3 regions of the Streptomyces antibioticus genome follow, and region 3 is predicted to be linked to each of the others. Evidence: riboswitches for the same ligand, from Rfam matches in the RefSeq annotation. Region 3 holds a riboswitch; each other region holds the start of a gene.
What was found. Region 3 has a riboswitch for S-adenosylmethionine ahead of AFM16_RS11225 (aminotransferase class V-fold PLP-dependent enzyme). Riboswitches for the same ligand answer to the same signal wherever they lie in the genome.

Region 1 (9,566 bases), 1.5 Mb from region 3:
CGGCCGGTGCCCTCGGTGCCGTCCACCCGGATGCCGGAGGGGCCGACGGCGGGCGCGTCCGCGACCGGCGGGTCGCCCTGCTTGCGCACCATGCCGATGTGCCAGAGCTGCGGCACGATCGTGCCGCCCGCCGCGTGGACGTCCTCGGCGACCTTCGCCCAGCCCGCGAGCTGCTCCTCGCCGTGGAAGCGGGGCACCCGGTCGCTCTGCCCGGCGGAGTCGTGCCCGACGTAGGTCCCCTCGGTGACGATCAGACCGACCCCGGCGGCGGCGCGGCGGGAGTAGTACGACGCCACGTCCGCGCCGGGGATGCCGCCCGGGGAGAACATGCGCGTCATCGGCGCCATCGCGATGCGGTTCGGGACGGTCAGGCCGTTGATCGACACCGGCCGGGACAGGATCTCGGCGGCACGGGTGGTGCTGGGCTGGGTGACGCTCACGTGGGGGCTCCTCGTACGGGTGACCAGGTGGTATGTGCACATGCATCAAGTGCTGCGCGTACGTCAACCAGCCCGGCGGGCGGAGCATTCCGGTTCTGCCCGCCGCGCTCCCTGTGATCCCCCACACGCCCGCTCCGGACGCCGCCATTGGCTGCCTATTTGCCGACAATTCGCCCGCTGTTCAGCGTAGTTCGCACCGCTTCCCGCATGGTCCAACTCCGCTGGGCACACCGTCCGGACCCCGCCAAGACTCGTGCTGCACCCGAGCCGCACGATCCGAAAGGCGCCCCCTCATGCCCATACACCGCTTCGCGACGACGTCCGCCGCCCTGGCCCTGGCGTCCGCCGCCCTCCTCCTCACCGCCGGCCCCTCCCCCGCGACCGCCGCGGCGGCCCCGGCCACGCCGCTGATCATCGGCCACCGCGGGGCGGCCGGACTCGCCCCCGAGAACACCCTGGAGGCCGTCGACCGCGCCGACCGCGCGGGGGTGGACTGGGTCGAGGTGGACGTGCAGCGCAGCAAGGACGGCGTCCTCGTCCTCATGCACGACCAGGACCTCGTCCGCACCACCGACGCCCGCACGGTCTTCCCCGGCCGCGCCCCCTGGAAGGTCGGCGACTTCACCTACGCCGAACTGAGCCGGCTGCGCGCGGGAGCCTCCCCCGCGTGGAAGGGCACCGGCTACGCGTCCGCCCGCATCCCCACCCTGGGGCAGCTCCTCGACCGGCTCGACCGCAACGGCCAGGGGCTGCTCCTGGAGGTCAAATGGCCGGGCAACTTCCCCGGCGTCACCCAGGACATCCTGAGGACCCTCGACCGGAAGGGCTGGCTGGACACCCACCACATCGACAAACGCCTCTACGTGATCAGCTTCCAGGCCGCCGCCCTGAAGGACGTGCACCGGCGGCGGCCCGCCGTCCGGCTCGGCATCTGCGACGAGACCCCGACGACCGGCGAGCTGGCGTCGTACGCCCGCTTCGTCGACGTCGTCAACCCGGATCAACGCGGCCTGACCCGGACGTACGTCGACCGGGCACACGCCCTCAAGGGCACCCACGGACGGCCGCTGAAACTGTGGCCGTGGACGGTGAACACCGCGGCACCGGCCCGCACCCTCGCCGCCTGGGGCGTGGACGGCATCACCACCGACGTCCCCGGCACGATCGGCCGCGCCGTCGGCCGGGGCTGACACCGCACGGACCCGGAGGACGGACACAGGCCGCGGGCCCGGCACCCGCTCTCGCGCGCGCCGGGCCCGCGGCCCTCAACCCTTGGCCCTCAACCCTTGGCCCTCGGCCCTCGGCCGGAAGCCGTGTCAGGTGTTCTTGGTCTCGGTGTACGAGTCCGCGACCGTCACCTTGGCGTAGGAGTTGGAGACGGCGCAGCTACGGAACTGGTGCGAGACGGCCACCTGGTAGACCCGCTTCTTGATGCCGATCTTGTAGGAGACCCGCTTGCGGGCGGGCACGACGATCATGGTCGTCTTGCCCTTGGCGATGGACACGCCCGCCTCGACCGACACACCCATCTTGCTGTTGATCTCCGCCACGGCGATGTCGATCTTGCCGCCGATCTCCCCGCTGACGGTGCCCTTCAGGCTGGCGCTGACCTCCGCGCTGATGCTCTCGCGCACCGAGGCGCTGCTGCGGCGGTTGTCGATGGTCCCCGACGCCACCACCTTGTGCCAGGTGGACGAGATCTCCGTGTACTTGCGCTTGTAGACGTCGTCGCAGTCCGGGTGCGCGGCGGCCGGCGACGCCGACAGCCCCATCAGCCCACCGGCGAACACGGCCGAGGCGGCGGTGGCCGTGACGAACTTGCGCGTGGAAGTGCGCATGGTGTTTCCCCCTGTTGTTCTGTTGTGCTGCCCCGGCCTGGTCGGTGCCGGTGCGGTCCCCCAGAAACTAGCCACCGGCGGGCCCCGGCCACCACGTTTTTGATCAAGATCTGAGGTGGCTGCCGGAACCCGCCCCGCCAGGGGGAACGCCCGAGGGCGGTACCCCCGTGTCACAGGGGTACCGCCCTCGGTCAGACGTCGATCAACCGGAACCGGTCGATCAGAAGTCCATGTCACCGCCCGGCATGCCGCCGCCGGCCGGGGCCGCGGCCTTCTCCGGCTTGTCGGCGATGACGGCCTCGGTGGTGAGGAACAGCGCGGCGATCGACGCGGCGTTCTGGAGCGCGGAGCGCGTCACCTTGGCCGGGTCGATGATGCCTTCCTTGACCAGGTCGACGTACTCGCCGGTCGCGGCGTTCAGACCGTGGCCCGGGGTCAGGTTGCGCACCTTCTCCACCACGACACCGCCCTCGAGGCCGGCGTTGACGGCGATCTGCTTGAGCGGGGCCTCCAGCGCGATGCGCACGGCGTTGGCGCCGGTCGCCTCGTCACCCTCGAGGTCCAGCTTCTCGAAGACGGAGGACGCCTGGATGAGCGCCACGCCACCACCGGCGACGATGCCCTCCTCGACGGCGGCCTTCGCGTTGCGGACGGCGTCCTCGATGCGGTGCTTGCGCTCCTTGAGCTCCACCTCGGTGGCGGCACCGGCCTTGATGACGGCCACGCCGCCCGCGAGCTTCGCCAGGCGCTCCTGGAGCTTCTCGCGGTCGTAGTCCGAGTCGCTGTTCTCGATCTCGGCGCGGATCTGGTTCACGCGGCCCGCGACCTGCTCCGAGGAGCCGGCGCCGTCGACGATGGTGGTCTCGTCCTTGGTGATGACGACCTTGCGGGCCTTGCCCAGCAGGTCGACGGTCGTGTTCTCGAGCTTGAGACCGACCTCCTCGGAGATGACCTCGCCGCCGGTGAGGATGGCGATGTCGTTCAGCATCGCCTTGCGGCGGTCGCCGAAGCCCGGGGCCTTGACCGCGACGGACTTGAAGGTGCCGCGGATCTTGTTGACGACCAGGGTCGACAGGGCCTCGCCCTCGACGTCCTCGGCGATGATCAGCAGCGGCTTGCCCGACTGCATGACCTTCTCCAGGAGCGGGAGCAGGTCCTTGACGTTGGCGATCTTGGAGTTCGCGATCAGGATGTACGGGTCGTCGAGGACGGCCTCCATACGCTCCATGTCGGTGGCGAAGTACGCCGAGATGTAGCCCTTGTCGAAGCGCATACCCTCGGTGAGCTCCAGCTCCAGACCGAAGGTCTGGGACTCCTCGACGGTGATGACGCCTTCCTTGCCGACCTTGTCCATGGCCTCGGCGATCAGCTCGCCGATCTGGGTGTCGGCGGCGGAGATGGAGGCCGTCGAAGCGATCTGCTCCTTGGTCTCGACATCCTTCGCCTGCTCGAGGAGGGCACCGGAGACGGCCTCGACGGCCTTCTCGATACCGCGCTTGAGGGCCATCGGGTTGGCGCCGGCGGCCACGTTGCGCAGACCCTCGCGCACCAGGGCCTGGGCCAGGACGGTCGCGGTGGTCGTACCGTCACCGGCGACGTCGTCCGTCTTCTTGGCGACTTCCTTGACCAGCTCGGCGCCGATCTTCTCGTACGGGTCCTCGAGCTCGATCTCCTTGGCGATGGACACACCATCGTTGGTGATCGTGGGGGCGCCCCACTTCTTCTCGAGGACGACGTTGCGGCCCTTGGGGCCGAGCGTCACCTTCACGGCGTCCGCGAGCTGGTTCATGCCGCGCTCGAGGCCGCGCCGCGCCTCCTCGTCGAACGCGATGATCTTGGCCATGTGAAGTGGTCCCTCCAGGACTGGGGGTGATTCTTCGGACCGCGCCCGCGCCCGCGACGGACGGCTCGCCGACCCGTGGTTCCTTGCCCCACTTGGCCTGCGGGCCTCACCGACCCGGTCCTTCGTTGTCACTCTCACCTTCAGAGTGCTAACGCCAATGATTAGCACTCGGCATGGTCGAGTGCAAGCGCCTCTCACGGACGGGCCCGGCCCGTCGCCGGAGGGCGGAGGGTCCGCGGGCATGCCGAAGGGCCCGCACCCCTGGAGGCGCGAGCCCTTCGAAGATGAAACAGAAGATGAAACAGAAGAACGACGCTGTCAGTCGGCGCGTGCTTCAGCCGGTCGCCAGTCGGACCATGTCCGCCTGCGGCCCCTTCTGGCCCTGCGAGATCTCGAAATCGACCCGCTGACCCTCTTCCAGGGTGCGGTATCCGTCCATCTGGATCGCGCTGTAGTGGACGAAAACATCCGCACCACCGTCGACCGCGATGAAGCCGTACCCCTTCTCCGCGTTGAACCACTTGACGGTGCCCTGAGCCATGCCTAACTCCCCTATTACTGGCCCTTGCACAGATCCACACTTCGCGGATCCGGGTCAGACCTCACCCCCCAGTTGGTTGGGGGCGTGCGCCGGAACGCGTCGACCGCGGCTGAATGTATCTGTCCAACTGCCGTCTGCAACAGGTCAGTCGGACGAGAATTCCGGACGCACCCGATCCGGAATGTGGCGAGAATTCGCCAGAATTCAGGGCAAGTCGGGCCCGGCAAATGCCGCAAATGCCACGCAAGAGGCACGCACTTTGGCTACTTCTTGTCGGACGCGCGGCAGCGAAGAAAGACTCCGGATCAGGGTTTCGCGACCCGGTTCCCCAACTGTACCGCGCTCAATCACACAGAATTGCCCCCTCCGCTTCTCTTACGGAGGGGGCAATTCGATGAACGCTCGGTAATCGCTGTTACCGACGGTTACTACCGGCGGGTACTGAACGCCGGTCAACCACCGGTCAGCCGCCGGCGACGGCCGGGATGATCGAGACGCCGGCACCGTCCGGGGTCGCCGTCTCCAGGCCCTGCTCGAAGCGGACGTCGTCGTCGTTGACGTACACGTTGACGAACCGGCGCAGCTTGCCCTGGTCGTCCAGGACGCGGGCGGCGATCCCGGTGTGGTTCTTCTCCAGGTCGGAGATGACCTCCCCGAGGGTCGCCCCGTCGGCGGACACCTCGGCCTGCCCACCGGTGTAGGTGCGCAGGATGGTGGGGATGCGAACGGTCACGCTCATGCGAGGCCAGCCTCTCGGAAGGAGTCGAGGTTCGGACGGATGGTGGCGGTGAGGCCGGTGCCGGCCACCGCGTCGAGGGTCTTGAGGCCGTCGCCCGTGTTCAGGACGACCGTGGTCTTCGCCGGGTCCAGCAGGCCGTTCTCGATGAGCTTGCGGGTGACGCCGACGGTGACCCCGCCCGCCGTCTCCGCGAAGATCCCCTCGGTCCGCGCCAGCAGCTTGATCGCGTCCACGATCTGCTCGTCGGTCACGTCCTCCACCGCGCCGCCGGTGCGCCGGGCGATGTCGAGGACGTACGGGCCGTCCGCCGGGTTGCCGATGGCGAGCGACTTGGCGATGGTGTCCGGCTTCTGCGGCCGTACGACGTCATGGCCGGCCTTGTAGGCCACGGACACCGGCGAGCAGCCCTCGGCCTGCGCGCCGAAGATCTTGTACGGCCTGTCCTCGACGAGCCCCAGCTTGATCAGCTCCTGGAGGCCCTTGTCGATCTTCGTGAGCTGGGAGCCGGAGGCGATCGGCACCACGAGCTGGTCGGGCAGCCGCCAGCCGAGCTGCTCGCAGATCTCGTACGCCAGCGTCTTGGAGCCCTCGGCGTAGTACGGCCGCAGGTTGACGTTGACGAAGCCCCAGCCCTCGCCGGCGGTGTCGCCGATCAGCTCGGAGCAGAAGCGGTTCACGTCGTCGTAGTTGCCCTCGATGCCGACGAGTTCACCGCCGTAGACCGCGGCCATGACGACCTTGCCCTGCTCCAGGTCGTGCGGGATGAACACGCAGGAGCGGAAACCGGCGCGGGCCGCGGCGGCGCCGACCGCGCCCGCGAGGTTGCCGGTGGAGGAGCAGGACAGGGTGGTGAAGCCGAAGGCGCGCGCGGCCTCGATGGCCTGCGCGACGACGCGGTCCTTGAAGGAGTGCGTCGGGTTGCCGGAGTCGTCCTTCACGTACAGGCCGCCGGTGACGCCGAGTTCGCGGGCCAGGTTGTCGGCCTTGACGAGGTGGGTCCAGCCGGGGTTGAGGTTCGGCTTGTCCGCCACGTCGGCCGGGACGGGCAGCAGCGGGGCGTAGCGCCAGATGTTCGCGGGTCCCGCCTCGATGCGCTTGCGCAGCTCCTCGGTGTCGTAGGAGGAGAAGTCGTACGCGATCTCGAGCGGGCCGAAACACTCCTCGCAGGCGAAGAGCGGGCCGAGGGGCACGCGGTGGCCGCACTCGCGGCAGCTCAGCGCGGCGGCGGGGCCCAGGTCGACCGTGGGATTCGTGGTGCTTGCAACAGTCTGCGCAGCCATGTGAGGCGAGGCCCTTTCTCCTCATCTTCCTCACGACGCATCTCGCCGTGAGACGGATTTGGCACCTTCCCTCGCCGGGAGCCTCGCGTGTGGTGAACGAGACCGGTCTAGGTGGGTTGCCGGGGCTTCATCGGGCCGTATCCCTCTGCCCCTCTGGATGAGCGGTATTCAGTTGTGAACGCCGGCGACCCCGGACATGCGATGGTCACCCGCGTTGTTCAAGACTGTAACCGAAGGCCAGGACAGTTGAGATAGTCGTCCGAACCGCGAGATGGATCACACGGTCACCCCCCGTGCACCCGGTGTGATCACGACAGTGAGGAGCCGCAGACCGTGCTGGAAGAAGTCGAGCGCTGGCTGACCACCCGCTCCTGGTCCCTGGCCGATCGCCCGCTGCACCGGATCATGGCCGCGAAGCGGGCCACGGGTCAGTCGGTCTCCGTGGTCCTGCCCGCGCTGAACGAGGAGGAGACGGTCGGCGACATCGTCGCGATCATCCGTCACGACCTCATGCAGCAGGTCCCGCTGGTCGACGAGATAGTCGTCGTCGACTCGGGGTCGACCGACCGCACCGCCCAGGTGGCGGCCGCGGCGGGCGCCCGGGTCGTCCACCGGGACACCATCCTGCCGAGCGTCCCCGCCGTGCCCGGGAAGGGCGAGGTGCTGTGGCGCTCCCTGCTCGTCACGAGCGGGGACATCGTCTGTTTCATCGACGCCGACCTCAGGGAGTTCTCCTCCGACTTCGTCTCGGGCATCGTGGGCCCCCTGCTCACCGACCCGGGCGTGGACCTCGTCAAGGGCATGTACGACCGTCCGCTCGCCGGTGCCGCGGGCCAGGGCGGCCGGGTGACCGAGCTGATGGCCCGGCCGCTGCTCAACATGCACTGGCCGCAGCTCGCCGGGTTCGTGCAGCCGCTGGGCGGCGAGTACGCGGCCCGCCGCGGCCTGCTGGAACAGCTCCCCTTCCCCGTCGGCTACGGCGTCGAGCTGGGCATGCTGGTCGACGCCCTGCACCTGGTGGGCCTCGACGCGCTCGCCCAGGTCGACGTGGGGGTGCGCAAGCACCGCCACCAGGACGGCCAGGCCCTCGGCCGGATGGCGGCGGCGATCTACCGCACGGCCCAGCTCCGCTTGGCCCGCGGCCACCTGATCCGCCCGTCCCTCACCCAGTTCGAACGCGGCCCGTCCGGCTTCGAACCCCACACCTACTCGGTCGACATGGAGGAACGCCCCCCGATGGCGGAGATGGCGGAGTACCAGTCCCGCAAGGTCGCGTAACCCCCCGGCCCCGGAACCGGCCCACCGCCACGGACCCCTCGGGCGAGGCCCACCGTCCCCCCACCCGCGTAACACGCCCCGCCCGCCGTATACGGCCCCGGACACGGCCTGATACGGACCCTCCGCTCGTCGTGACCGTACGTTTGAGCGTTTCCGTGGCGGGCTAGGTTGAGGCGTATGGCTACCACGCACGATGCTGCCGCTGCTCGGGGTGCCCAGGTGCTGGTCGCGTCCAATCGCGGGCCGGTCTCCTACACCGTTCGTGAGGACGGTTCGCTGGACGCGAGACGGGGAGGCGGCGGGCTGGTCTCCGGGCTGTCGGCGATCGGGCCGGACGCGGGCGCCCTGTGGGTCTGCTCCGCGCTCTCCGACGGCGACCGCGAGGCCGTCCGGCGCGGGGTCGGCGAGGAGGGCGTGCGGATGCTGCCCGTCCCGGCCGACGTGCACGCCGACGCCTACAACGGCATCGCGAACTCCGTGCTCTGGTTCATCCACCACCTGCTGTACCAGACCCCGCTGGAGCCGGTCTTCGACGCGGAGTTCCGGCGCCAGTGGGCGTCGTACGAGATCTACAACCGGGCCTTCGCCGAGGCGCTGGCGGAGGAGGCGGCCCCGGGGGCGGCGGTCCTGGTGCAGGACTACCACCTGTGCCTGGTGCCGGGGATGCTCCGCGAACTCCGCCCCGACCTGCGCATCGGCCACTTCTCGCACACCCCGTGGGCCCCGGTGGACTACTTCGCGCTGCTCCCGTCGGACATCCGCGAGCAGTTGCTGCGCGGCATGCTCGGCGCGGACCGGCTGGGGTTCCTCACCCGGCGCTGGGCGGACGCCTTCACCGCCTGCGCGGCGGAGTTCGCCGGGGGTACGGGAAGCACCCGGGTGGGCGTCCACGGCCTCGGCGCCGACGCCGACTTCCTGCGGGAGCGCGCGCACCGCCCGGACGTCGAGGAACGGATCACCGCCCTCCGCGAGGAGATCGGCGGCACGGACCGCAGGACCATCGTGCGCGTCGACCGCACCGAGCTGTCCAAGAACATCGTGCGCGGCCTGCTGGCCTACCGGCAGCTCCTCGACGACCACGAGGAGTGGCGCGAGCGCGTCGTCCACGTGGCCTTCGCCTACCCCTCCCGGCAGGACCTGGCCGTCTACCGCGACTACACGGCCGAGGTGCGGCGCCTGGCCACGGAGATCAACAAGACGTACGGCACCCCCGGCTGGACCCCGGTCGTCCTGCACGTCAAGGACGACTTCGCCCGCTCCCTGGCCGCCTACCGCCTCGCGGACGTGGCCCTGGTCAACCCGATCCGGGACGGGATGAACCTGGTCGCCAAGGAGATCCCGGTGGTCTCCGACGAGGGCTGCGCGCTGGTGCTGTCCCGGGAGGCGGGCGCCTACTGGGAGCTGGGCGAGGACGCCCTCGTCGTCAACCCGTACGACGTCCTGGAGACCGCCCGTGCCCTGCACGAGGCGCTGGGGATGGGGCCGGAGGAGCGGGCCGAGCGCACCAAACGACTGGCGGCGGCGGCGACCGCGCTGCCCCCGGCCCGCTGGTTCCTGGACCAGTTGGAGGCGCTGCGGGAGGGTCAGCCGGGCTGACCGGACCGGGC
Region 2 (9,566 bases), 4.8 Mb from region 3:
CGGGCGGGTTCACCTCGGACTTGGCGACGGCCTCGTTGGAGAGGTTGTAGACCTCCAGCCACGTGGCGTACTGGCCGTTGTCGATGAGGTAGTTGATGGCCTCGGCGAGCGGCTCGGCGAGACCGCTGTCCTTCTTCGCGGTGGCGGCGATCAGGCCCTGGAGGGTCTCGCCCGCGCCGGAGAAGGTGCCCGCGTTGGCGGTCGCGTTGGCCGTGCCCGCGGTCTTGGCGACGTTGTAGGCGATGCCGGGGTTGGGGCCGAAGTAGGCGTCGATCTTGCCGCTGTTGAGGGCGAGATAGGTGCCGTTGCGGTCCGGGTAGTACTTGACGGTGAGCTTCTTGCCCTCGCTCTCCAGCTTCTTCTTCCACTCCAGCAGGATCTTCTCCTGGTTGGTGCCGGAGCCGACGGAGACGGTGAGTCCCGCGAGGTTCTTGTAGTCGCCGTCGAACTTCCAGGTGCTGGACTTCTTCACCTCCCAGCCGAGGTTGTCCTGGCGGTAGGAGGCGAACTCGTACTTCTTCTTGCGCTCCTCGGTGTCGGTGACGTTGGAGAAGGCCACGTCGACCTTGCCGCTGTCGATGCCGACGAACAGGTTCTCCCAGGTGAAGTTCTTGGTCTCGGGCTCCAGGCCGAGGACCGCCGCCACCAGTCGGCCGAGGTCGGGCTCGGCGCCGGTGAGGGTCTTCTGGTCGTCGCCGACGTAGGCCAGCGGGGCGAAGCCGGAGGGCAGGGCGCCGACGCCGATGGTGAGCTTGCCGCTCTTCTTCACGGCGTCCGGCAGCTTGGCGCTGATGGACTTCACCTCCGAGACCTTGATGGTGGTCTCCTTGGCGGCGCCGTTGGACACGCGGCCGACGGTCACGCCCCCGGCGGCGGCGCTGTCGGTCGTGGTGGCGGCGTCGCTGTCCCCACCGCAGGCGGCGAGCCCGGTGGCGAGGGTGGCGACCGCGGTCGCCGCGGTGATGCCGCGTATCAGGCTGCGTCGGGTGACGTGGGCAGACATGGGCCGTCCTTTGGTGCTGGGTGAGAGAGGGTGGTGGTGTGGGGGCGGGGTGGTGCGGGGTGGTGCGTGGGGGAGATCAGGGGGTGCGCGCGGGGTGCGCCCGGGTTGCGCGCGGGTCAGAGGACCTTGCTCAGGAAGTCCCGGGTGCGCTCGTGCTGCGGCTTGTCGAGGACCTCGGCGGGCGGGCCCTGTTCGACGATCCGGCCGCCGTCGATGAAGACGACGCGGTCGGCGACCTCGCGGGCGAAGCCGACCTCGTGGGTGACGATGACCAGGGTGGTGCCGCTGGTCGCCAGGTCCTTGATGACCGCGAGGACCTCGCCGACGAGTTCGGGGTCGAGGGCCGAGGTGGGCTCGTCGAAGAGGATGACGCCGGGGCGCAGCGCGAGGGCGCGGGCGATGGCGACGCGCTGCTGCTGGCCGCCGGAGAGCTGGCGGGGGTAGGCGCCGGCCTTGTCGGCGAGGCCGACCCGGTCGAGGAGTTCGCGGGCGAGTTCCTGGGCGGCGGGGCGGCTGAGCTTGCCGGTGGCGACGGGGGCGGCGGCGATGTTGTCCAGCACGGTGAGGTGCGGGAAGAGGTTGAAGTTCTGGAAGACGAAGCCGATGCGGCTGCGCTGGGTGAGGATGGCGCGTTCGCTCAGCTCGCGCAGCCGGCCGCCGTGCCGGCGGACGCCGATCGGCTCGCCGTTGATGCTGACATGGCCGATCTCCGGCTTCTCCAGGTGGTTGATGACCCGGAGCAGGGTGGACTTCCCGGAGCCGGACGGGCCGAGGATCACGGTGACCTCGCCGGGCCGTACGGTCAGGTTCACGCCGTCCAGGACGCGGTGGGCGCCGTACCACTTGTGCACGTCGTGCACCTCGACGGCGGCGGGCACGCTCGCCCCGGGGGCGGTGGTCGCCTCGGCGGTCTCGGTGGTCATACGGCGGCCTCCCGGCGGATGCGGGCGCGCAGGTCGGTGAACCCGGTCCGCAGTTTCTGCAACGGCGTCGGCGGCAGGGAGCGGGTGGCGCCCCGGGCGTAGTACCGCTCGACGTAGAACTGGGCGACGGACACCAGGCTGGTCAGGATCAGGTACCAGACGGTGACCACGAGCAGCAGCGGCACGATGTCGCCGGGGTAGGTGGAGCCCATGGTCTGCGCGGTGCCGAACAGGTCGAGCAGGGACACGTAGAAGACCAGGGAGGTGGCCTTGATGAGGCCGATGAGCTGGTTGACGTAGTTGGGGACGATCGAGCGCAGCGCCTGCGGGAAGACGATCTTGCGGAACTGGTAGCTCTTGGGCAGGCCGAGCGCGGCGGACGCCTCGTGCTGGCCCTGGTCGACGGAGAGGATGCCGCCGCGGACGACCTCGGCGGCGTAGGCGGCCTCGTTGAGGCTGAGGCCGACGACGGCGATCACCATGTCGGTGGCGAGCCGGGACTCGTCGAAGGTGAAGAAGGCCGGTCCGAAGGGGACGCCGACGCTCAACGTCTGGTACAGGGCACTGAAGTTGTAGAGGAAGAGCAGGACGACGATCAGCGGGATGGACCGCAGGGCCCAGACGTAGGTCCAGCTCACCGCGCGCAGCACCGGGCTCCTGGAGAGCCGGGCGAGGGCGAGCAGGATGCCGCCGAGAAGGCCGAGCACCGCGCTGTAGGCGGCGACTTCCAGGGTGATCAGCAGTCCGTCGAGGATGACGGGCCGCAGGAACCAGTAGCCGAAGCGGTCCCACTGGTAGAACGGGTTGGCGATCAGGCCGTGCGCGAACTGGGCGACCAGGACCAGGACGATCGCGGTGGCGATCCAGCGTCCGGGTCGTCGTAGCGGCTGAACGCGCTGTGCTGAGAGCTGTTTTGACGGGGTGTCGGCTATGGGCTTCGCGTCGAGGGTCGCGACGCCTGGGGGTTCGCTCATGAGGGGCTCCGGCGGAAGTCGGGCACCCCGGACGGGCACGGCCGTGGTGGCGGCCGCGGGAGGGCGCGCGGCGCACGGTCGTGTACGGAGAACCGGGGTGGGGCTGCGGTGGACGGCTCACCGCTCGGGCGGTGTGCGTCGGGAACGCGGCGGGGCGAGGGGAATGTGCTGCGGTGGTGCCGGGTCTGCTGGTGTCAGCCCCGACAGCGGGCACGGCCCGGTGCGGTACACAGTGCGCTGTTCACGCGGAGCAGATCGACGGCCCGGTCGGCGACGAGGGGCTGCTGCGCGGACGGACGGACGCAGCCCCGAAGGCGGCGGGGCGCCGTCCTGGGAGCTGCGTACATGGGACTCTCCGTCACTCGTGCGGCCCCCGCAGGGGCCCTCGCGCTTACCGGATCCGTGCGGTCACGTCATCCGGTCCGGTCGTCACCTGGGGCACCCCACCGCGATGCGAGGGTTGCCGGTCAGCAAGCCAGGGCTTGTCGCTGACGCTCATGACCGTTCTGGGCCGTAAGTAAAGACAGGCACCCGAACGAATGTCAACGCCGGTCCACGTGCTGGAACGGCTGCGGGGCCGCAACGGCCCCGCGTCCCGGGGCGGTTACGGGGCCGGCGCGATGTGGGCGGCCCAGTCCAGGATCTGCACGGCGGCGCCCGCGGCCTCCAGGCCCTGACAACGGGCGTGGTGGCGGCGGGCGATGCCGTCGAGGTCGAGGTGCGCGCCGAACGCGGGGTGCGCGGCGAGCCGGCGGGCGTGGGCCCACAGGGCGGGGTGGCCGGCGATGCGCTGCACGGCGGACGCGTCGAGATGATGGCGGTGCACGGTGTCGAGCTGCACCAGCGCGACCCACAACTCCACGTCGGCGGCGGTGATCTGATCGCCGATCAGGTACGGCTGCACGCGCAGTCCCTGGTCCAGCACGCCGAGGGTGTGGAGCAGGGTGTCGAGCGCGGCGGCGCGTTCCTCGTCGCCGGTGCCGGCCGTACCGGCGCGCTGCGCGGCCCGCTCGATGCCCTGGGCGCACATCCGCTCGACGGCGTCGATCTCGGACTCGGCGCCGCACGGGTACAGCGCGGTCCGGCCGCCGCCGAAGCGCCGGGCGAGGTCGCGGGCGATGTCGGGGCCGTGGGTGGAGACGATCCGGCCCGACCAGTCGTCGCTGAGCACGGGCGCGACGGCGGGTCCGGTGTAGTGGTGGGCGCTGGCGTCGTAGAGCGGGCGCAGCGCGGAGTGGCCGCCGTCGGGACAGTCGGGGACGGCGGGCAGGAACGTGACGGGACAGGCCCGTTCCAGGCCGAGGAGGCTGTGGGTGACGGCGATGCGCAGCCCGTCGGGGTCGGCGGCGGACAGATGGAGTCGGTAGCGGCGCGGCACGGCGTAGTGGCCGCTGCGGGCGTCACTGCCGATACGGCCCCGGAAGACGGGGACGGAACGGACCGTCAGCCGGGCGGCCGGTGGTGTGAAGGACATGACTCTCCCCGGGGGCGGCGCGCGCGGCGGACCGGCGCGCGGCGGATGCGACGACGGAGGACGACGGAACGGGGGGACCGTGCGGCCGCGCGCCGGGCGGGTGGTGCCCAGGGGGCATCACCGGGGCGGAGGGCGCGGTAGGGGCGGCCGGCTCAGCGCTGGGCGCTGATCGCGCTGCACACGCGCTGGAGGTCGATGTGACGGCGGGAGGTCAGAAGGGGCGACGACCATGACGTACGGCTCGCTCGGCCGGTGGCCGGCTCCTGTCGCCCCATGATTCCCTACCCGTTCACTAGGATTCCCGTACCGAGTGTCGATCCGGCCTCGCGCGGCGTCAAGGGGTCGTCCACCAGGTGAGTCGGCGAGGGGCGGGAAGGGCCCCGCGCACAAGTCGCCGGTGCCGGGTCACGCATGGCAGGTCACGCACGGCAGGTCGCCGTCGCGGCGAACGCGTCGGCCGCCGCGAGGTCGAACGTGCCGTGGTCGCTGCCGAGGCCCTGGGCGACGAGCGCCGCCGCGGCGCTGCCGAGCACGGCGGCGTCCCCCGGCGTACGGCCGAGGCTCACGCCCCGCAGATAGCCCGCGGAGAACGCGTCGCCGCAGCCGGTGGTGTCGACGACGTCCACGACGAACGCGGGCACCGGCTCCGCGCCGTCCTGCGTGACCACGAGCGCGCCCTCCCCGCCGCGGGTGACGGCGACGACACCGGCCCCGGCGGCGAGCAGCTTGCGCGCCCCCGTCAGCAGGTCGTCCTCGCCGGTGAAGCCGCGCACCTGGTCCTCGTTGGGCAGGAAGTGGTCGATGTACGGCAGGGCCGCCTCGATCTGCTCGAAGCTGCCGAGGACACCCGGCGCGAGCAGGTCGACGGAGGTGACGACACCGTGGTCCCGGGCGTACGACAGGATGCGCGCGGCGACGTCGACGCCGATCAGCTCGGGGCCGCCGAGGTGCAGATGGGTGGCCCGCGCGAGGGCGTCCCAGGGGACGTCGTCCGGGCCGTAGGTGATGTTGGCGCCGAGGAGGTGCAGCGAGGGCCGGTCGCCGTTGGGGCGGATCGGCAGGACGCTGGCGGAGGTGGCGGTGTCGGTGCGCCGGACCAGGAACTCGGTGCCGACGCCCGCCCTGTCGAGCAGCGCGACGAGCAGGTCACCGGTGGGGTCGCTGCCGACGGCACCGGCGCTGTGCACCTCGGCGCCCAGCTTGGCGAGGGTGAGGGCGGTGCCGCCGGCCGTTCCGGCGGCGGTCATCCGGATGTCCTCGACCAGGGTGGCGCCCTGCCCCTCGGGTATCGCCTCCACCGGCCGGACCAGGACGTCCAGCACGTGCACGCCCATCGTGAAGACCTTCATCGCTGCCCCTCCTGCACGGGTGGTACGGGTCGTACGGGTTGTACGGGTCGTACGGGTGATCCGGATGCCGCGGGTGCCACGGGGTGGGTGGTGCCGTAGTCGCGGGCGAGCGCGGCCTCGATCACCGCCCGCTGCTGCCGCTCGTCGAGGAAGCGGGGCCGGCCCATGGCGGCCGCGCGCTGGTACACACCGCAGGCCCATTCGAGAAGCAGGGCATGCTCGACGGCCCGGTCGAGCGTCGCCGCGTGGGTGACCGCACCGTGGTTCGCCATCAGCGCGGCACCGCGGCCGTCCAGGGCGGTGAGGACGGACTCGGCGAGTTCCGGGGTGCCGAAGGTGGCGTACGGCGCGACCCTGACCGTGCCGCCCAGCGCGAGCAACTGGTAGTGGATGCACGGGAGTTCGTCCAGTACGCAGGCGACGGCGGTGGCCATCGGGGCGTGCGTGTGGACGAGGGCTCCGGTGCCGCGCCGACGGTGCACACCGAGGTGGAGGTCGAGTTCGGAGGTGGGCCGCAGGGTGCCGGACACGAGCGTGCCGTCGAGGTCGACCACGGTGACCTGATCCGGGGTCAGTTCGGCGAGGACGGCTCCGGTCGCGGTGACGGCGACCAGGTCGCCGGTGCGCACGCTGACGTTCCCCGCCGTGCCGATCAGGAGGCCCTCGGCCCCCAGGCGGCGGCAGGCGTCCGCCACGGCGGCCCGTTCCTCGCTCAGCGCCGAGCTTGAGGCGGTCATGGGCGCGAAGGTAGCGTAAACGTGAAACAAAGTCACGTTCACGTTCGGAGACGATCCTTGGACCGGCCGACCCCGCCTCCCCTGCCCCAGCCGGACCCGCCACCCGGTGCCGCCGCCCTGCGCCGCACGCCCCGGCAGGCCCGCAGCAGGGCACGCCTCGCGCTGCTGCTGGCGGCCGCCGAGCGGATCCTGGTGGAGGAGGGCGTGGAGGCGCTGACCACGACCCGGGTCGCGGCGGAGGCGAAGGTGTCGGTCGGCTCGCTGTACCAGTACCTGCCGGACCGGGGCGCGATCATCGACGCCCTGGCGGCGGGCTGGTTCACCCGTCTCGAAGGGGTGATGGACGACCTCGCACGGACCGCGACGCGCGAGCGCTGGGAAGACCCGGTGGGTGTCCTCGTCGACACGTACGCGCACATCTACCGGACGGAACACGGCTTCCGCGCCCTGTGGTTCGGCAGCGGGCTCACCGAGCGCACCCGGGAGGCGGACCGCGAGCACAAACGCCGGATGGCCGACGGGATCCGCCGGGTCCTGCTGGCACTGGGCGTGGCCCGCGACGACGAGGCGCTCACCCGGTCCTGTCACGCCGCGATCCTCGCGGCCGACGCGCTCGCCCAGGAGGCGTTCCGCCGGGAGCCGGAGGGGGACGCGGCGCTGCTGGAGGAGGCGAAGGTGATGCTGCGGGGGTATCTGGGGGCGGTGGTGGCGCGGTACTGAGGCCGCTTCGGGCGGAGAACGCCGAAAGCCTGATGTCCTGCGCACGCCGAAAGCCGCTCTCCGAGGTCCGGAGAACGGCTTCCGATCGGTGATCCACCGGTCGGGACGACAGGATTTGAACCTGCGACCCCTTGACCCCCAGTCAAGTGCGCTACCAAGCTGCGCCACGTCCCGCCGCGTCGCCGAGCCGTTGAACTGCGGTGACGCGCGGGTCCAACCCTACCGCACCCGGCCGACCCCGACGGCCGGGACGGGATGCGCGGCCGGGTCAGTCGGCCAACGGGTGCTTCGCGTCCAGGAGTTGCGCGATCCGCTCGGCGACGGGCACGGAGGTGTTGGTGCCGGGGGACTTCGGGCCGACGGTCGTCGTGACCGCGATGGAGAGGCGCTTGTGCGGCTCGTACGCCATCACGGCCGCGTAGCCGAAGAAGGACGGGTTCTGGAGGACCCAGCCGTTCTTGACGACGACGCCGAGCCCGAAGTGGAACTTGTCGGTCATCGGCAGACAGACCGTGGCCGGGCACTTGGCGGTCGGCTTGCCGAGACCCACCGTGCCCGGGTTCAACTGCGTGCGGAAGGCCGCCGGCGAGAGCAGCTCGCCCGCTCCGATGCCCTGGCCGGAGCGGGCGAGGTCACAGATGTCCTGGGTGATGATCGCGCCGGGCGCGGTGGTCCAGGACGGGTTGAAGTACGTGGACTCCTCGTAGAAGCCGCGCTCGCTGTCGTAGGCGTGCAGGACGGGCTCCGGGATGACCGCGGTGGTGTTGCCGCGGGTGTTGCGCAGGCCCAGGGGGCGGTACACGCGCTGCTGGTGGAGGCGGTCGAGCGGGGTGCGGGTGATCTTCTCCAGGGCCTTGCCGAGGAGGACGAAATTGGCGTGCGAATAGCTCCAGTTGGTGCCGGGCTTGTACCACAGGGGGTGGCTCAGGGAGTAGCCGACGACCTCCTTCGGCGTCCAGTGGCGCCACGGGTCGGCGTAGAGCTTCTTCTGGAACGCCGGGTCGGTGACGTAGTCGTGCAGTCCGGAGGTGGAGGAGCCGAGCATGCGCAGGGTGATCTTGTCGGCGTGCGGCAGCTCGGGCAGCCAGCGGGACACCTTGTCGTCCAGGCTCACCTTGCGCTCCTGGACGAGTTGGCTGAGCACGGTGCCCATGAAGGCGATACCGACCGAGCCGGTGCGGACGTGCATGGCGGGGGTGGCGGGCACGCCCGTCATGGACTCGCCGACCGCGGCCGTGACCAGCGGGCGTCCGTCGACCGTGACGCGGACGATCGCGGCCTGCAGGTCGAGGTCCCGCTGGGCCTTGCGGACGATGTCGACGACCTTGCGCGCCTGGCCGGACGGCTTGTGGGTGGCGGTGCACGCCCGGTCCCGGGCGGCGGACGGGGCGGCAGCGGCAGGTCCGGCGGTGGCGGCGGTGGCCTGGAGGGTGGTGGCGAGAAGAGCGGCGGCACACAGAGCCGCCGCCGTACGGGTTCGCGTCATAGGCGCACTATGAGCCGATTGACTGGAAAGCTCGCATATCAACACTCCGGGCCCTCGCGCGCCGGACCCGTACGGACGCACGGGAGAGGGCCCTTCCCGGACACTCGGCAGTCGACACGCGGAGTTTTCCGAACCGTCGACCGGGGCCCGGAAAAGGGCGGCTCGATTCGGACATGTAATCCAAAGGAACGCATTTCTTTCGGTCGTTCATGTTTCCACGGTGTGAGTCGTGAGTGAACGGCGCCGGACGGCGTCGGACCCGAAAGGAATTCATCCGATTTCCTACGCCCCGGCGCCCCGCCCGCGAATGACCGAATCATTGCGCCTGGTTACCGGCCGATCGTTCGAACGTTGACCAGTGAGTAATAAGAGCACTACCTTTCAACGCGTTTCGAGCAAGCGTCTTTGCACGTGTTCGTGTTCCGTGCCTCGCCTTTGCTGTCTGTCCTGAACCCCCCACCCTGCGGTTTCTTCCTTGATTCGGAGAATCATGACGTCCGCTGCGCGTTCCGAGGACATGATCATCGGCATCACTCCTTTCGGTGAGCCCGACGCCGGACTCGCCCTGGCCGTCGCCCGGGCCGGCGGTCTCGGAGTGCTCGATCTGGGGCCCGGCGACCGAAGATCGAGGGAGGCGCTGGCCCGGCTGCGACGCGCGTCACCCGGCGGCTTCGGGGTCCGGGTGGGCCCCGGCTGCCGGCTCGCCCCCGACGATCTGGGAGCCGGCGGTCCGCACACGGTGGTCCTGGCGGCGGACGCCCCGTGGCCGGTCGCGCGGACCGCCGAGCGGCACCGGGTCCTGGTGGAGGTCACCGACCTGGACGGCGCGCGCGAGGCGGTGCGCGCGGGGGCGCACGGGCTGCTCGCGCGGGGTGCGGAGTGCGGCGGCCGGATCGGCGA
Region 3 (9,566 bases):
GGGCGGACCGGATCAGGGCCGGGTCGGGGCTGTGTCAGGGCCGGGTCACCGAGGAGACCGGCATCATCCCGACCGGGTCGTAGCGCACCGGCGCGCCCGGGTAGGGGGCGTGGATGACCTGGCCGTTGCCGACGTACATGCCGACATGACTGGCGTCGGAGCGGTAGGTGACGATGTCCCCCGGCCGGGCCTGGGAGAGCGGCACCCGCCGCCCCGCGTGCGCCTGGGCCTGCGAGGTGCGCGGCAGGGCGACCCCGGCCTGCGCGTACGACCACTGCACCAGGCCCGAACAGTCGAAGCCGGAGGGCCCGTTGGCGCCCCACACGTACGGCCGGCCGAGCGCGGACCGCGCGGCGGCGAGCGCGGCGCCCGCCCGGCCCGAGGCCGGCACGTCGCCGAAGAGCCCCGGAAGACCCGAGCGGCCGGAGCGGGAGGCCCGGTCCCAGGCCGCGCGCTCGGCGTACGGCAGGGAGTTGAGGAGCCGACGGGCCCGGGCGAGCTTGTCCTCGACGGTCCGCTTGTGGCGCACCACGGCCTTGCGGCTCGCCTCCAGATCGGCGAGCTTGCGGGCCGCCTCGGTGCGGTCCTGGGCGAGTTCGCGGACCGCGCCCCGCAGTTCCTTCAGCTCCCCGGCCTGGTGGGCGGTGATGCGGTCCAGGACGGACGCCTTGTCGAGGTAGTCGTCCGGGTCGTCGGAGAACAGCAGCGCCAGGGAGGGGTCGAGGCCGCCGGAGCGGTACTGCGCCCCGGCCAGCGAACCGAGTTCCTCCCGCAGGTCGTTGATGTGCCCCTGCTGCCGGGCGATCGCGTCCCGGGCGGCGCCGACCTGCTCGCGCAGGACGTCGGCGCGCTCCCCGGCCTCGTTGTACGCCTCGGTGGCCTTCTCGGCCTCCGCGTAGAGCCGGTCCACCTCGGCCCGGGTGTCCTCGTGCGGCGCGGCCGAGGCCGGTACGGCGGCGAGGGCGCCGAGAGCGGCGGCCGCGGCGGACAGCGCGGACAGGGCGCAGGTGGCACCCCGGTCGAACCCGGACGGTGCAAGGCGGCGATGGGACCCCACGGAAGCCGCGCTCCTTCCCCTGGCTGACGAAACGCGGCAGACAGTAGCCCCGAGTCCAGGGGGTGACCAAAGACCTCCGCACGGCACGCACAGTGACGCCCCGCCGCTGACGCAGGTCACCGGCGGGGCGTGGGGTCACTTCGGGTCGTCGTAATTCGCCCGTTCGGGCGGTGCCGTGTCCTGATCTTGGACCGGCGGGGCGGGGCTCCGGTCAGACGCGGACGCCGAACATGAACGGGCCGCCGATGGTGTTCATCGACTCGTAGCGCACGACGGTGCCGCTGCGGGGCGCGTGGATGATCTGGCCGTTGCCCGCGTACAGGCCGACGTGGTGCAGGTCGCCGAAGAAGAAGACCAGGTCGCCGACCTGGAGCTGGCTCGACGAGTAGATCTTCGTGCCGATGGTGGACTGCGCCTCGGAGGTCCGGGGTATGCCGACGCCGGCCTGGGCGTAGGCCCAGGAGGTGAGGCCCGAGCAGTCGTACGAGGACGGGCCGGTGGCGCCGTAGACGTACGGGGTGCCCAGCTTGGACTGGGCGGCGGAGAAGGCGGCGGCGGCGCGGCCGGAGGCGGGCGTGGAGTTGCCCAGGTCGACGCGGGCGGAGGAGGAGCGGTTGGCGCGCTCCTGCTCGGCGGCCAGCTCGGCCTTCTCCTTGGCGGTCAGGGAGTTGAGGAGCTTCTGCGCCTCGGCGAGCTTGCCCTGGACCTCCTTCTTCTTCTTGCCCAGCTCGGTCCGGGTGGAGGCGAGGTCCTTGAGCTTGTCGGACGCCTCGGCGCGGTCCTGCGCCAGCTCGCGCTGCTTGACCTGGATCTTCTTCAGCGCCTCGACCTGCTGGGCGCTGAGCTGGTCGGCGGCGGACGCCTTGTCCAGGTAGTCGTCGGGGTCGGCCGACAGGAAGAGCTGGAGGGAGGGGTCGATGGTGCCGGTGCGGTACTGCGCGGCGGCCGCCAGGCCCATCGAGTCGCGGAGCGCGTTCAGTTCCTCCTGGCCACGGGCGACGTTGTCCTGGATGGTGGAGATCTCCTTCTGGAGCTTCTCCTGCTTCTCCGTGGCGCCGTTGAGCTTCTCGGTGGCCTGCTCCGCCTCTTCGTAGAGCTTGTCGACCTTCGTCTTCACCTCGTCCTTGCTCGGCTTCTCGCTCGGCGCCGCGTTGGCTGCCTGGGAGCTGAGCGCGACGGCAGCGGCGGCTGCGGTGGTGAGCACGGTCACGCGCGCGCGACTCGGCTGCTTCGGTCGACGGTGGGACGCCACGGAGACGGGCTCCTTCTTTTGAGTGATCACCCGTGTGGAGGTTCGAGCCCAGACCTTAGTGACCCGGCCGTGATCACTTCAAATCCCCAGCCACAAAAACACCTCACGCAACGCAGTTTTTTCAACTAACTCACGTGCGGTGATGCCGGGTTGACGCTACGTTGCGTGACGATTCCGCCAATTCGGGCGTTAAACCTGCAACATCGACCTTCAGGACAGGCGCTTGAGGAGGACCGCCGAAGCCACCGGACGGGCCCCCGCCTTGGCGACGCCGTCGGCCACCTCGCGGTCGGTGGAGACGACGATCACCGGCCGGCCGGGCGGCTCCGCGCGCACGAGCTGGCGGATCAGCTCGTCGGCGGTCACCCCCGCCTTGGAGAACAGCACCCGCACCCCGCGCGGCGGCGCGAGCAGCACCGGGGCGGCCAGTTCGGCCCCGTCGAAGACACAGGTGACCTCGGCGCCGGTCTGCGCCGCGAGCTGGGAGAGCTGCCCCAGCAGCCGCAGCCGCTGCTTCTCCAGCGGCATCTGCGGATAGCCGGTCTTGGTGACGTTGTAGCCGTCGACCACGAGATGCGCCTGGGGCAGGGCGAGCAACTGGTCGATGATGGCCGGGTCGTTCTCCGACAGGGCGCGCGCGGCGATGTCCTTGGGGGTCATCCGGCCCGGCTCGACCGCGTCGACCGTCTCCGCGGGCCGCACCGACACCGGCGGCAACGCCAGTTCGCGGCGCAGCCCCTGGGCCGCGTCGAGCACGGTGTCGAGCAGCAGCCGGACCCGCATGTCCTCGACGCTGCGCCCCTCGCGGGCCGCCCGGCGGGCCGCCTCCAGGGCCGCCTCCGCCTCGCCGAGCCGCGCCTTGAGCCGCCGGGCCTCGCTCTCGGCGGCGGACACCTGGGTCTGCCCCTCGGCGCGCACGGCCTCCGTCTCGGCCTGCACCTTGCGCAGGGCCGCCTCGCCCCGCTTCACGTCGCTGAGGGCCGAACGCAGCTTGCGGTGCAGGGACTCCGTCTCCTTGCGCGCCGCGTCCAGCTCGGTGCGCAGCCGCTCGGTGTCCGCCCGGCTCTGCTCCCGGGCGCGGTCCAGTTCCTCGCGCAGCCGCGCCAGTTCGGCCCGCGTCTCGTCGTCGACGCGCTCGGCGTCCGCCCGCTGGGCCTCCTCGCCCGCCGCGGTGACCAGCTTCACCCAGCCGACGGGCCGCAGCACATAGGCCGCGGCCGCCACGTCGAGCGGGTCCGCGGCCGGGGTCGGCGAGCCGGAGTCGAGGGCGCCGGACAGCTCCGGCTGGGCTTCTCTGAACTTCTCGGCGATGCGCTGCCGGAACAGCGCGTCGGTCTCCAGCGCGGCCGCCATCGCGTTGCCCGCGAACTTCGCCCGGCGGTTCGGGGCGAACCGGGCGTACTGCCGCAACTGCGCGGGCAGTTCGCCGACGGTCAGCCCGCCGAAGCCGTCCGAGACGATCTGCACGACCCGGCGGCGCACCCCGTCGGGCAGCGGACGGTCGAGCACCTCAGCGGCGCCGTCGCCCGGCCCCCCGCCTGCGCTCTCCACCATCCGTCACACCCCAATACGTGTACGGGGCCGGCTCCGGTCAGGAGCCGGCGCCCGGCCGATCCACGAGTTCCACCTGGTCCACGGCGTTGCACCAGCGGCACCGCACCGACTCGATGGTCTCACTGACCACCTCGCGCTCCTCCACCTTGGGCTCGCCCGCCAGGTCGAGGTGGACGTACTCGACGGCCTTCGACGAACGCGTGACGTCGAACCGGGTGAGGTTGCCGCACAGGGTGCAGCGCCACCGGGTGGTGGCGGTCGGCAGGGGAACCGTCATGGTGACTGTCCGCTCCTTCTGGTGTCGGGTCGCTGGTGTCGCTGGTACGAACGGGTCGGGCCGGAGGCTCCCCGCCGTGTATGGCTCGTAACCCTACGGCCTGGCGGGTCCTCACCGCCCGTCCGTCCACGGCGGCGAGGCGGTACGGGCGAGTGCGTCCCGTTACGTCATGCTCTGTGTTCATGATCGGCAAGTGGAGCGGCCCCCTCGGCGCCGCGTTCCGACGGGCGCCGGTGACGCACGTGCTGATCGCCGTGTGCTCCGCGATCTTCGTGCTGGGCCCGGCCGCGGGCCTCGATCCCGCCTACGGCTCCGGCGACGCCCTGCTCGCCGCCCAGCGCGCCTATTTCCGCCGCTGGGGGGTGATCCCGGTGGAACTGTTCGCGGACTCCCCGCGGGCCGCGCTGACCCCGGCGACGGCGCTGTTCATCCACGGTAGCTGGGTGCACCTCCTGGGCAACATGCTCTTCCTCTACGTCTTCGGCGTGATGACCGAGGAACGGATGGGCCGCGTCCAGTTCACGCTGTTCTACGTCGGCTGCGGCTACCTGGCGCTGCTGGGGTACGCCGCGGCCAACGCCGGGTCGCCGGCCTCGCTGGTGGGGGCGTCGGGGGCGATCTCCGCGGTGCTGGGCGCGTTTCTGTACCTGTTCCCCCGGGCGCGGGTGACCAGTCTTCTGCCGTTCCTGTTCTTCCTGCCGCTGCGCTTCCCCGCCTGGGTCGTGCTGCCCTGCTGGGCGGCCCTCCAGTGGGTGGCGGCGGGACGGGCGCCCCAGGGCCCCGGCGTGGCCTATCTGGCGCACCTGGTGGGCTTCGGCCTGGGCCTCGGCTACGCGTGGGCGCGGTTTCGTCCTGGGACTAGAGTGAGGGCCACGCCCGCTCCGGCCCCCGAGGGAGAGAACCAGCCGTGATCACCGCGATCGTCCTCATCAAGACCAGCGTGGACCGGATCCCCGAGATCGCCGAGCGGATCGCCTCGCTGGAGAGCGTCAGCGAGGTCTTCTCCGTCACCGGGACCTACGACCTGATCGCCATGGTGCGGGTGAAGCGGCACGACGACCTGGCCGACGTGATCCCCGGCAGCATCAGCAAGATCCCCGGCGTGGAGGCGACGGACACGCACGTGGCGTTCCGGACGTACTCGCAGCACGACCTGGAGGCGGCGTTCGCGATCGGCCTGGACTCCTGACCGTGTGACCGCCTGACGCCGCCCCCTGCGGAAGACCGAGCTCAGACCGCCGGGACGCAGCGGCCGTCCTGCGTGCGGTACGTCCACCGCGCGCCGTCGGTGACCAGTTCCCGCACGGCCGCCACGAAGCGGTCCACGTGCTCGTCGGGCGTCCCGGCGCCGAAGCTCACCCGGATGGCGTTGAGGGACTTCTCGCCCGGCGCCGCCTCGGGGGCCCCGCACTCGCCCTGCGCCTCGGGGGCACCGCCCAGCAGGGTGCGCACCAGCGGGTGGGCGCAGAACAGGCCGTCGCGGACGCCGATGCCGTACTCGGCGGACAGCGCGGCGGCGAAGTGGGAGCTGTTCCAGCCGTCGACGACGAAGGAGATCACCCCGACCCGGGGCGCGTCGTCGCCGAAGAGCGACAGGATCCGCACCTCCGGCACATCGGCGAGGCCCGTGCGCACCTTCTCGATGAGCTGCCGCTCGCGCGCGACCAGCGTGTCGAAACCGGCCTCGGTGAGCGCCTTGCAGGCCGAGGCGATGGAGTAGGCGCCGATCACGTTCGGCGAGCCGGCCTCGTGGCGGGCCGCGCTGTCGTGCCACTCCACGTCCACTCCCCCGTCCTCGCGCCGGGTGACCCTGCGGCTCGCGCCGCCGCCCGCGAGGTAGGGGTCGGCCGCGCGCAGCCAGTCGGCGCGGCCGGCCAGCACACCGGAGCCGAAGGGCGCGTACAGCTTGTGCCCGGAGAAGGCGACCCAGTCGACGTCGAGGTCCCGGACGGACACCGGGTAGTGCGGGGCGAGCTGGGCGGCGTCCAGGACGATCCGGGCGCCGTGGGCGTGCGCGGCCGCGGCCAGCTCCCGCACCGGCCACAGCTCGCCGGTGACGTTGGAGGCGCCGGTCACACAGACCAGGGCCGGGCCGTAGGGGTCGCGGTCGGCGAGGGCCCGCTCCAGGGTCTCGACGGCCTGTCCCGGGGTGCGGGGGGCGTCGAGGTAGGTGACCCGGGCGTCCCGCCAGGGCAGCAGCGAGGCGTGGTGCTCGGTCTCGAAGACGAAGACCTGGCAGCCGGCGGGCAGGGCGGCGGCGAGCAGGTTGAGGGAGTCGGTGGTGGAGCGGGTGAAGACCACCTGGTCGTCGGCGCGGCAGTCCAGGAACTCGGCGACCGTGGCGCGGGCGTTCTCGAACAGGTCCGTCGAGAGCTGCGAGAGGTAGCCGGCGCCGCGGTGGACGCTGCCGTAGTACGGCGCGTAGGCCGCGACGTCGTCCCACACCCGCTGCAACGCCGGTGCGCTGGCGGCGTAGTCGAGCGCGGCGTAGGTGACCTCGCCACCGGTGACGAGCGGGACGGTGACATCACAGCCCAGAACGGGCAGCGGGGCACAAACGTCCTGGACGGAGGCAGCGGTGGAGACAGACATGACGGAACTCCCGTGAGAGGAAAGGAAGAAGAGTGAAAAGGGGTGCGCGGAGGCGGGGCTCGGCGGCCCTATCGCATTCGCTGGCTCACGGAAGACTCCCTCGAACGACCAGGACCCCTGGTGTCGAGAGGGGCCCGCGCTTGCCGTAGACCTCGCTGCCTACGGCCTGGTCTTCACCCGGGGCACCCCGCCACGGACGGAGGGTTGCCGGACAGTCGGCCGGGGCCTCATGACTGTCACTCATGACCTGGTACAGAAACTACGGGACGTGATCGCCGTCCCGCAACCCGTGTCCGGATCGCGGGACGGCGATTCCCGTCACGTCAGGCGTTGCTGGCGGTGACCCAGCGCTCCAGGACCCGGCGGGCCGCCCCGGAGTCCACGGACTCGGCGGCGCGGGCCATGCCGGCGGCGATCTGCTCGGCGAGCGTCCCGCCGGCCGGGTCGAGGGCGACCAGGGCCGCCGCCGAGTTCAGCAGGACGGCGTCGCGCACCGGGCCCGGCTCGCCCTCGAGGAGCCGCCGGGCGACCTCCGCGTTGTAGGACGGGTCACCGCCGCGCAGAGCCTCCACCGGGACCAGCTCGATGCCGACCTCGCGCGGGTCGAAGGTCTCCTCGGTGACCGTGCCGTCACGGACGACCCAGACCCGGGAGGTGGAGGTGGTCGTCAGCTCGTCGAAGCCGTCGTCGCCGCGGAAGACCAGCGAGGAGTGGCCGCGCTCGGCGAAGACCCCGGCGACGATCGGCGCCATGCGGGGATCGGCGACCCCCACCGCCTGCGCCCGCACCTTCGCCGGGTTGGTCAGCGGACCGAGCGCGTTGAACACCGTACGGATGCCCAACTGGCCGCGGGCGGCGCCCACATGGCGCAGCGCCGGATGGAACTTGACGGCGAAGCAGAAGGTGATGCCGGCCTCCTCGGCCACCTCGGCCACCCGCTTCGGCGTCAGCTCCAGATTGACGCCCAGCTTCTCCAGGACGTCCGAGGCGCCGGAGGCCGAGGACGCGGCGCGGTTGCCGTGCTTGACGACCTTGGCGCCGGTGCCGGCCACCACGATCGAGGACATCGTGGAGATGTTCACCGTCTTGGCGCCGTCGCCGCCGGTGCCGACGATGTCGACGGTGCGGCCCGGCACCTCGATCAGGTTGGCGTGCTCGTACATCGTCCGCACGAGTCCGTTGATCTCCGCGACGGTCTCGCCCTTGGCCCGCAGCGCCACCGCGAACCCGGCGATCTGGGCGTCGGTCGCCTCGCCGCGCATCATCAGGTCCATCGCCCAGGCGGTGTCGTCCGCCGACAGGTCCCGGCCGGCCAGCAGGCCGTTCAGCAGGGCGGGCCAGGAACGGACCGCCGCGGTGTCGCCTCCGGCGGGGGTCACAGCGCTCATAGCCGCTCCTGGGTGTCGTACGGGCGAGCCTGGCTCGCGCAAACAGGGTGTGATCCCACCCTATCCAGCCCGCGGACACGGCGAAGGGCCCCGTCCGAAGACCGGACGGGGCCCTTCACTCAGGGCGTGGCGACGCCTGGTGATCAGTGGTGGCCGTGGCCGCTCGTGATCTCCTTGTACTCCTCGACGGTCGGCTTGGGGATCTGCTGGTCCTCGCCGAAGTACGCGCCGCTGATCTTGGCACGCAGCTTCTCGGTGGCCTTCACCTTGCGCTCGACGCCGTTCTCGTCGACCGTGGCGCCGATCGCGACCGGCTCGTACTGCTCGTGGGCCGTGAGCGTGTAGAGCTGCTCCTGGCTGAGCGGCTCGTGCACCTCGATGAACTCACCGTGCGGCAGGCGCTTGATGGTGCCGGTCTCCCGGCCGTGCAGCACCTTCTCCCGGTCCCGGCGCTGGAGGCCGAGGCAGATCCGCTTGGTGAGGATGTACGCGATGACCGGTCCGACGAAGAAGAAGATCCGGACGAACCAGGTGATCGAGTTGATCGACAGGTGGAAGTGCGTGGCCCACAGGTCGTTGCCGCCGCCCACCAGCGTGATCATGTACATCGTGACCCAGGCGACGCCGAGCGCGGTGCGGGTCGGCGCGTTGCGCGGGCGGTCCAGGATGTGGTGCTCGCGCTTGTCGCCGGTCACCCACGACTCGATGAAGGGGTAGGCGGCGAGCGCCGCGAGGACGACACCGAAGAGCACCAGCGGGATGAACACGCCCAGGACCAGCGTGTGGCCCCAGATGTTGATCTCCCAGCCCGGCATGAAGCGGATCAGACCCTCGGCGAAGCCCATGTACCAGTCGGGCTGGGCGCCGGTGGACACCTGGTCCGGACGGTAGGGGCCGAGCGCCCAGATCGGGTTGATCTGGGTGACCGCGGAGATGATCGCGATCACACCGAAGACCAGGAAGAAGAAGCCTCCGGCCTTGGCCATGTAGACCGGCAGCAGCGGCATGCCGACGACGTTCTTGTTGTTCTTGCCGGGACCCGCGAACTGCGTGTGCTTGTGGTAGAAGACCAGGATCAGGTGCGCCACCATCAGGCCGAGCATGATGCCCGGCAGCAGCAGGATGTGGATCGAGTAGAACCGCGCCACGAAGTCGTGGCCCGGGAACTCCCCGCCGAACAGGAACATCGAGATGTACGTGCCGACGATCGGCATCGACAGGATGGCGCCCTGGGTGAAGCGGACACCGGTGCCGGAGAGCAGGTCGTCAGGGAGCGAGTAGCCGGTGAAACCGGTGAACATGCCCAGGACGAACAGCAGGAAGCCGAACAGCCAGTTGATCTCACGCGGCTTGCGGAACGCGCCCGTGAAGAACACGCGCATCATGTGCACGAACATGCCGGCGAGGAAGATCAGCGCCGCCCAGTGGTGGATCTGCCGGATCAGC

Region 1: it holds a riboswitch for S-adenosylmethionine, as region 3 does, so the genes downstream of both, thrC (threonine synthase) here and AFM16_RS11225 (aminotransferase class V-fold PLP-dependent enzyme) in region 3, are expected to answer to the same signal.
Region 2: it holds a riboswitch for S-adenosylmethionine, as region 3 does, so the genes downstream of both, AFM16_RS33115 (amino acid ABC transporter permease) here and AFM16_RS11225 (aminotransferase class V-fold PLP-dependent enzyme) in region 3, are expected to answer to the same signal.

The regions. Positions count from the first base shown of each region.
Region 1 covers NZ_CM007717.1:4,023,932-4,033,497, forward strand. The annotation lists gene AFM16_RS18030 (NADH:flavin oxidoreductase) at 1-440, opposite strand, end outside; gene AFM16_RS18035 (glycerophosphodiester phosphodiesterase) at 734-1,630, shown strand; gene AFM16_RS18040 (hypothetical protein) at 1,757-2,278, opposite strand; gene groL (chaperonin GroEL) at 2,499-4,121, opposite strand; gene AFM16_RS18050 (cold-shock protein) at 4,456-4,662, opposite strand; gene AFM16_RS18055 (ubiquitin-like small modifier protein 1) at 5,126-5,401, opposite strand; gene thrC (threonine synthase) at 5,398-6,681, opposite strand; SAM riboswitch class I at 6,700-6,845, opposite strand; gene AFM16_RS18065 (glucosyl-3-phosphoglycerate synthase) at 7,015-7,959, shown strand; gene AFM16_RS18070 (alpha,alpha-trehalose-phosphate synthase (UDP-forming)) at 8,137-9,555, shown strand; gene otsB (trehalose-phosphatase) at 9,543-9,566, opposite strand, start outside.
Region 2 covers NZ_CM007717.1:7,284,393-7,293,958, reverse strand. The annotation lists gene AFM16_RS33125 (transporter substrate-binding domain-containing protein) at 1-1,003, opposite strand, end outside; gene AFM16_RS33120 (amino acid ABC transporter ATP-binding protein) at 1,120-1,926, opposite strand; gene AFM16_RS33115 (amino acid ABC transporter permease) at 1,923-2,900, opposite strand; SAM riboswitch class IV at 3,283-3,403, opposite strand; gene AFM16_RS33110 (glutathione S-transferase C-terminal domain-containing protein) at 3,505-4,374, opposite strand; gene AFM16_RS40685 (putative leader peptide) at 4,527-4,649, opposite strand; gene AFM16_RS33105 (carbohydrate kinase family protein) at 4,794-5,723, opposite strand; gene AFM16_RS33100 (class II aldolase/adducin family protein) at 5,720-6,460, opposite strand; gene AFM16_RS33095 (TetR family transcriptional regulator) at 6,518-7,180, shown strand; tRNA gene AFM16_RS33090 (tRNA-Pro) at 7,281-7,354, opposite strand; gene AFM16_RS33085 (serine hydrolase domain-containing protein) at 7,449-8,666, opposite strand; gene AFM16_RS33080 (type I polyketide synthase) at 9,157-9,566, shown strand, end outside.
Region 3 covers NZ_CM007717.1:2,508,724-2,518,289, forward strand. The annotation lists gene AFM16_RS11195 (C40 family peptidase) at 35-1,057, opposite strand; gene AFM16_RS11200 (C40 family peptidase) at 1,269-2,309, opposite strand; gene AFM16_RS11205 (NYN domain-containing protein) at 2,520-3,863, opposite strand; gene AFM16_RS11210 (hypothetical protein) at 3,901-4,140, opposite strand; gene AFM16_RS11215 (rhomboid family intramembrane serine protease) at 4,323-5,051, shown strand; gene AFM16_RS11220 (Lrp/AsnC family transcriptional regulator) at 5,048-5,329, shown strand; gene AFM16_RS11225 (aminotransferase class V-fold PLP-dependent enzyme) at 5,371-6,732, opposite strand; SAM riboswitch class IV at 6,864-6,980, opposite strand; gene trpD (anthranilate phosphoribosyltransferase) at 7,056-8,120, opposite strand; gene qcrB (cytochrome bc1 complex cytochrome b subunit) at 8,264-9,566, opposite strand, start outside.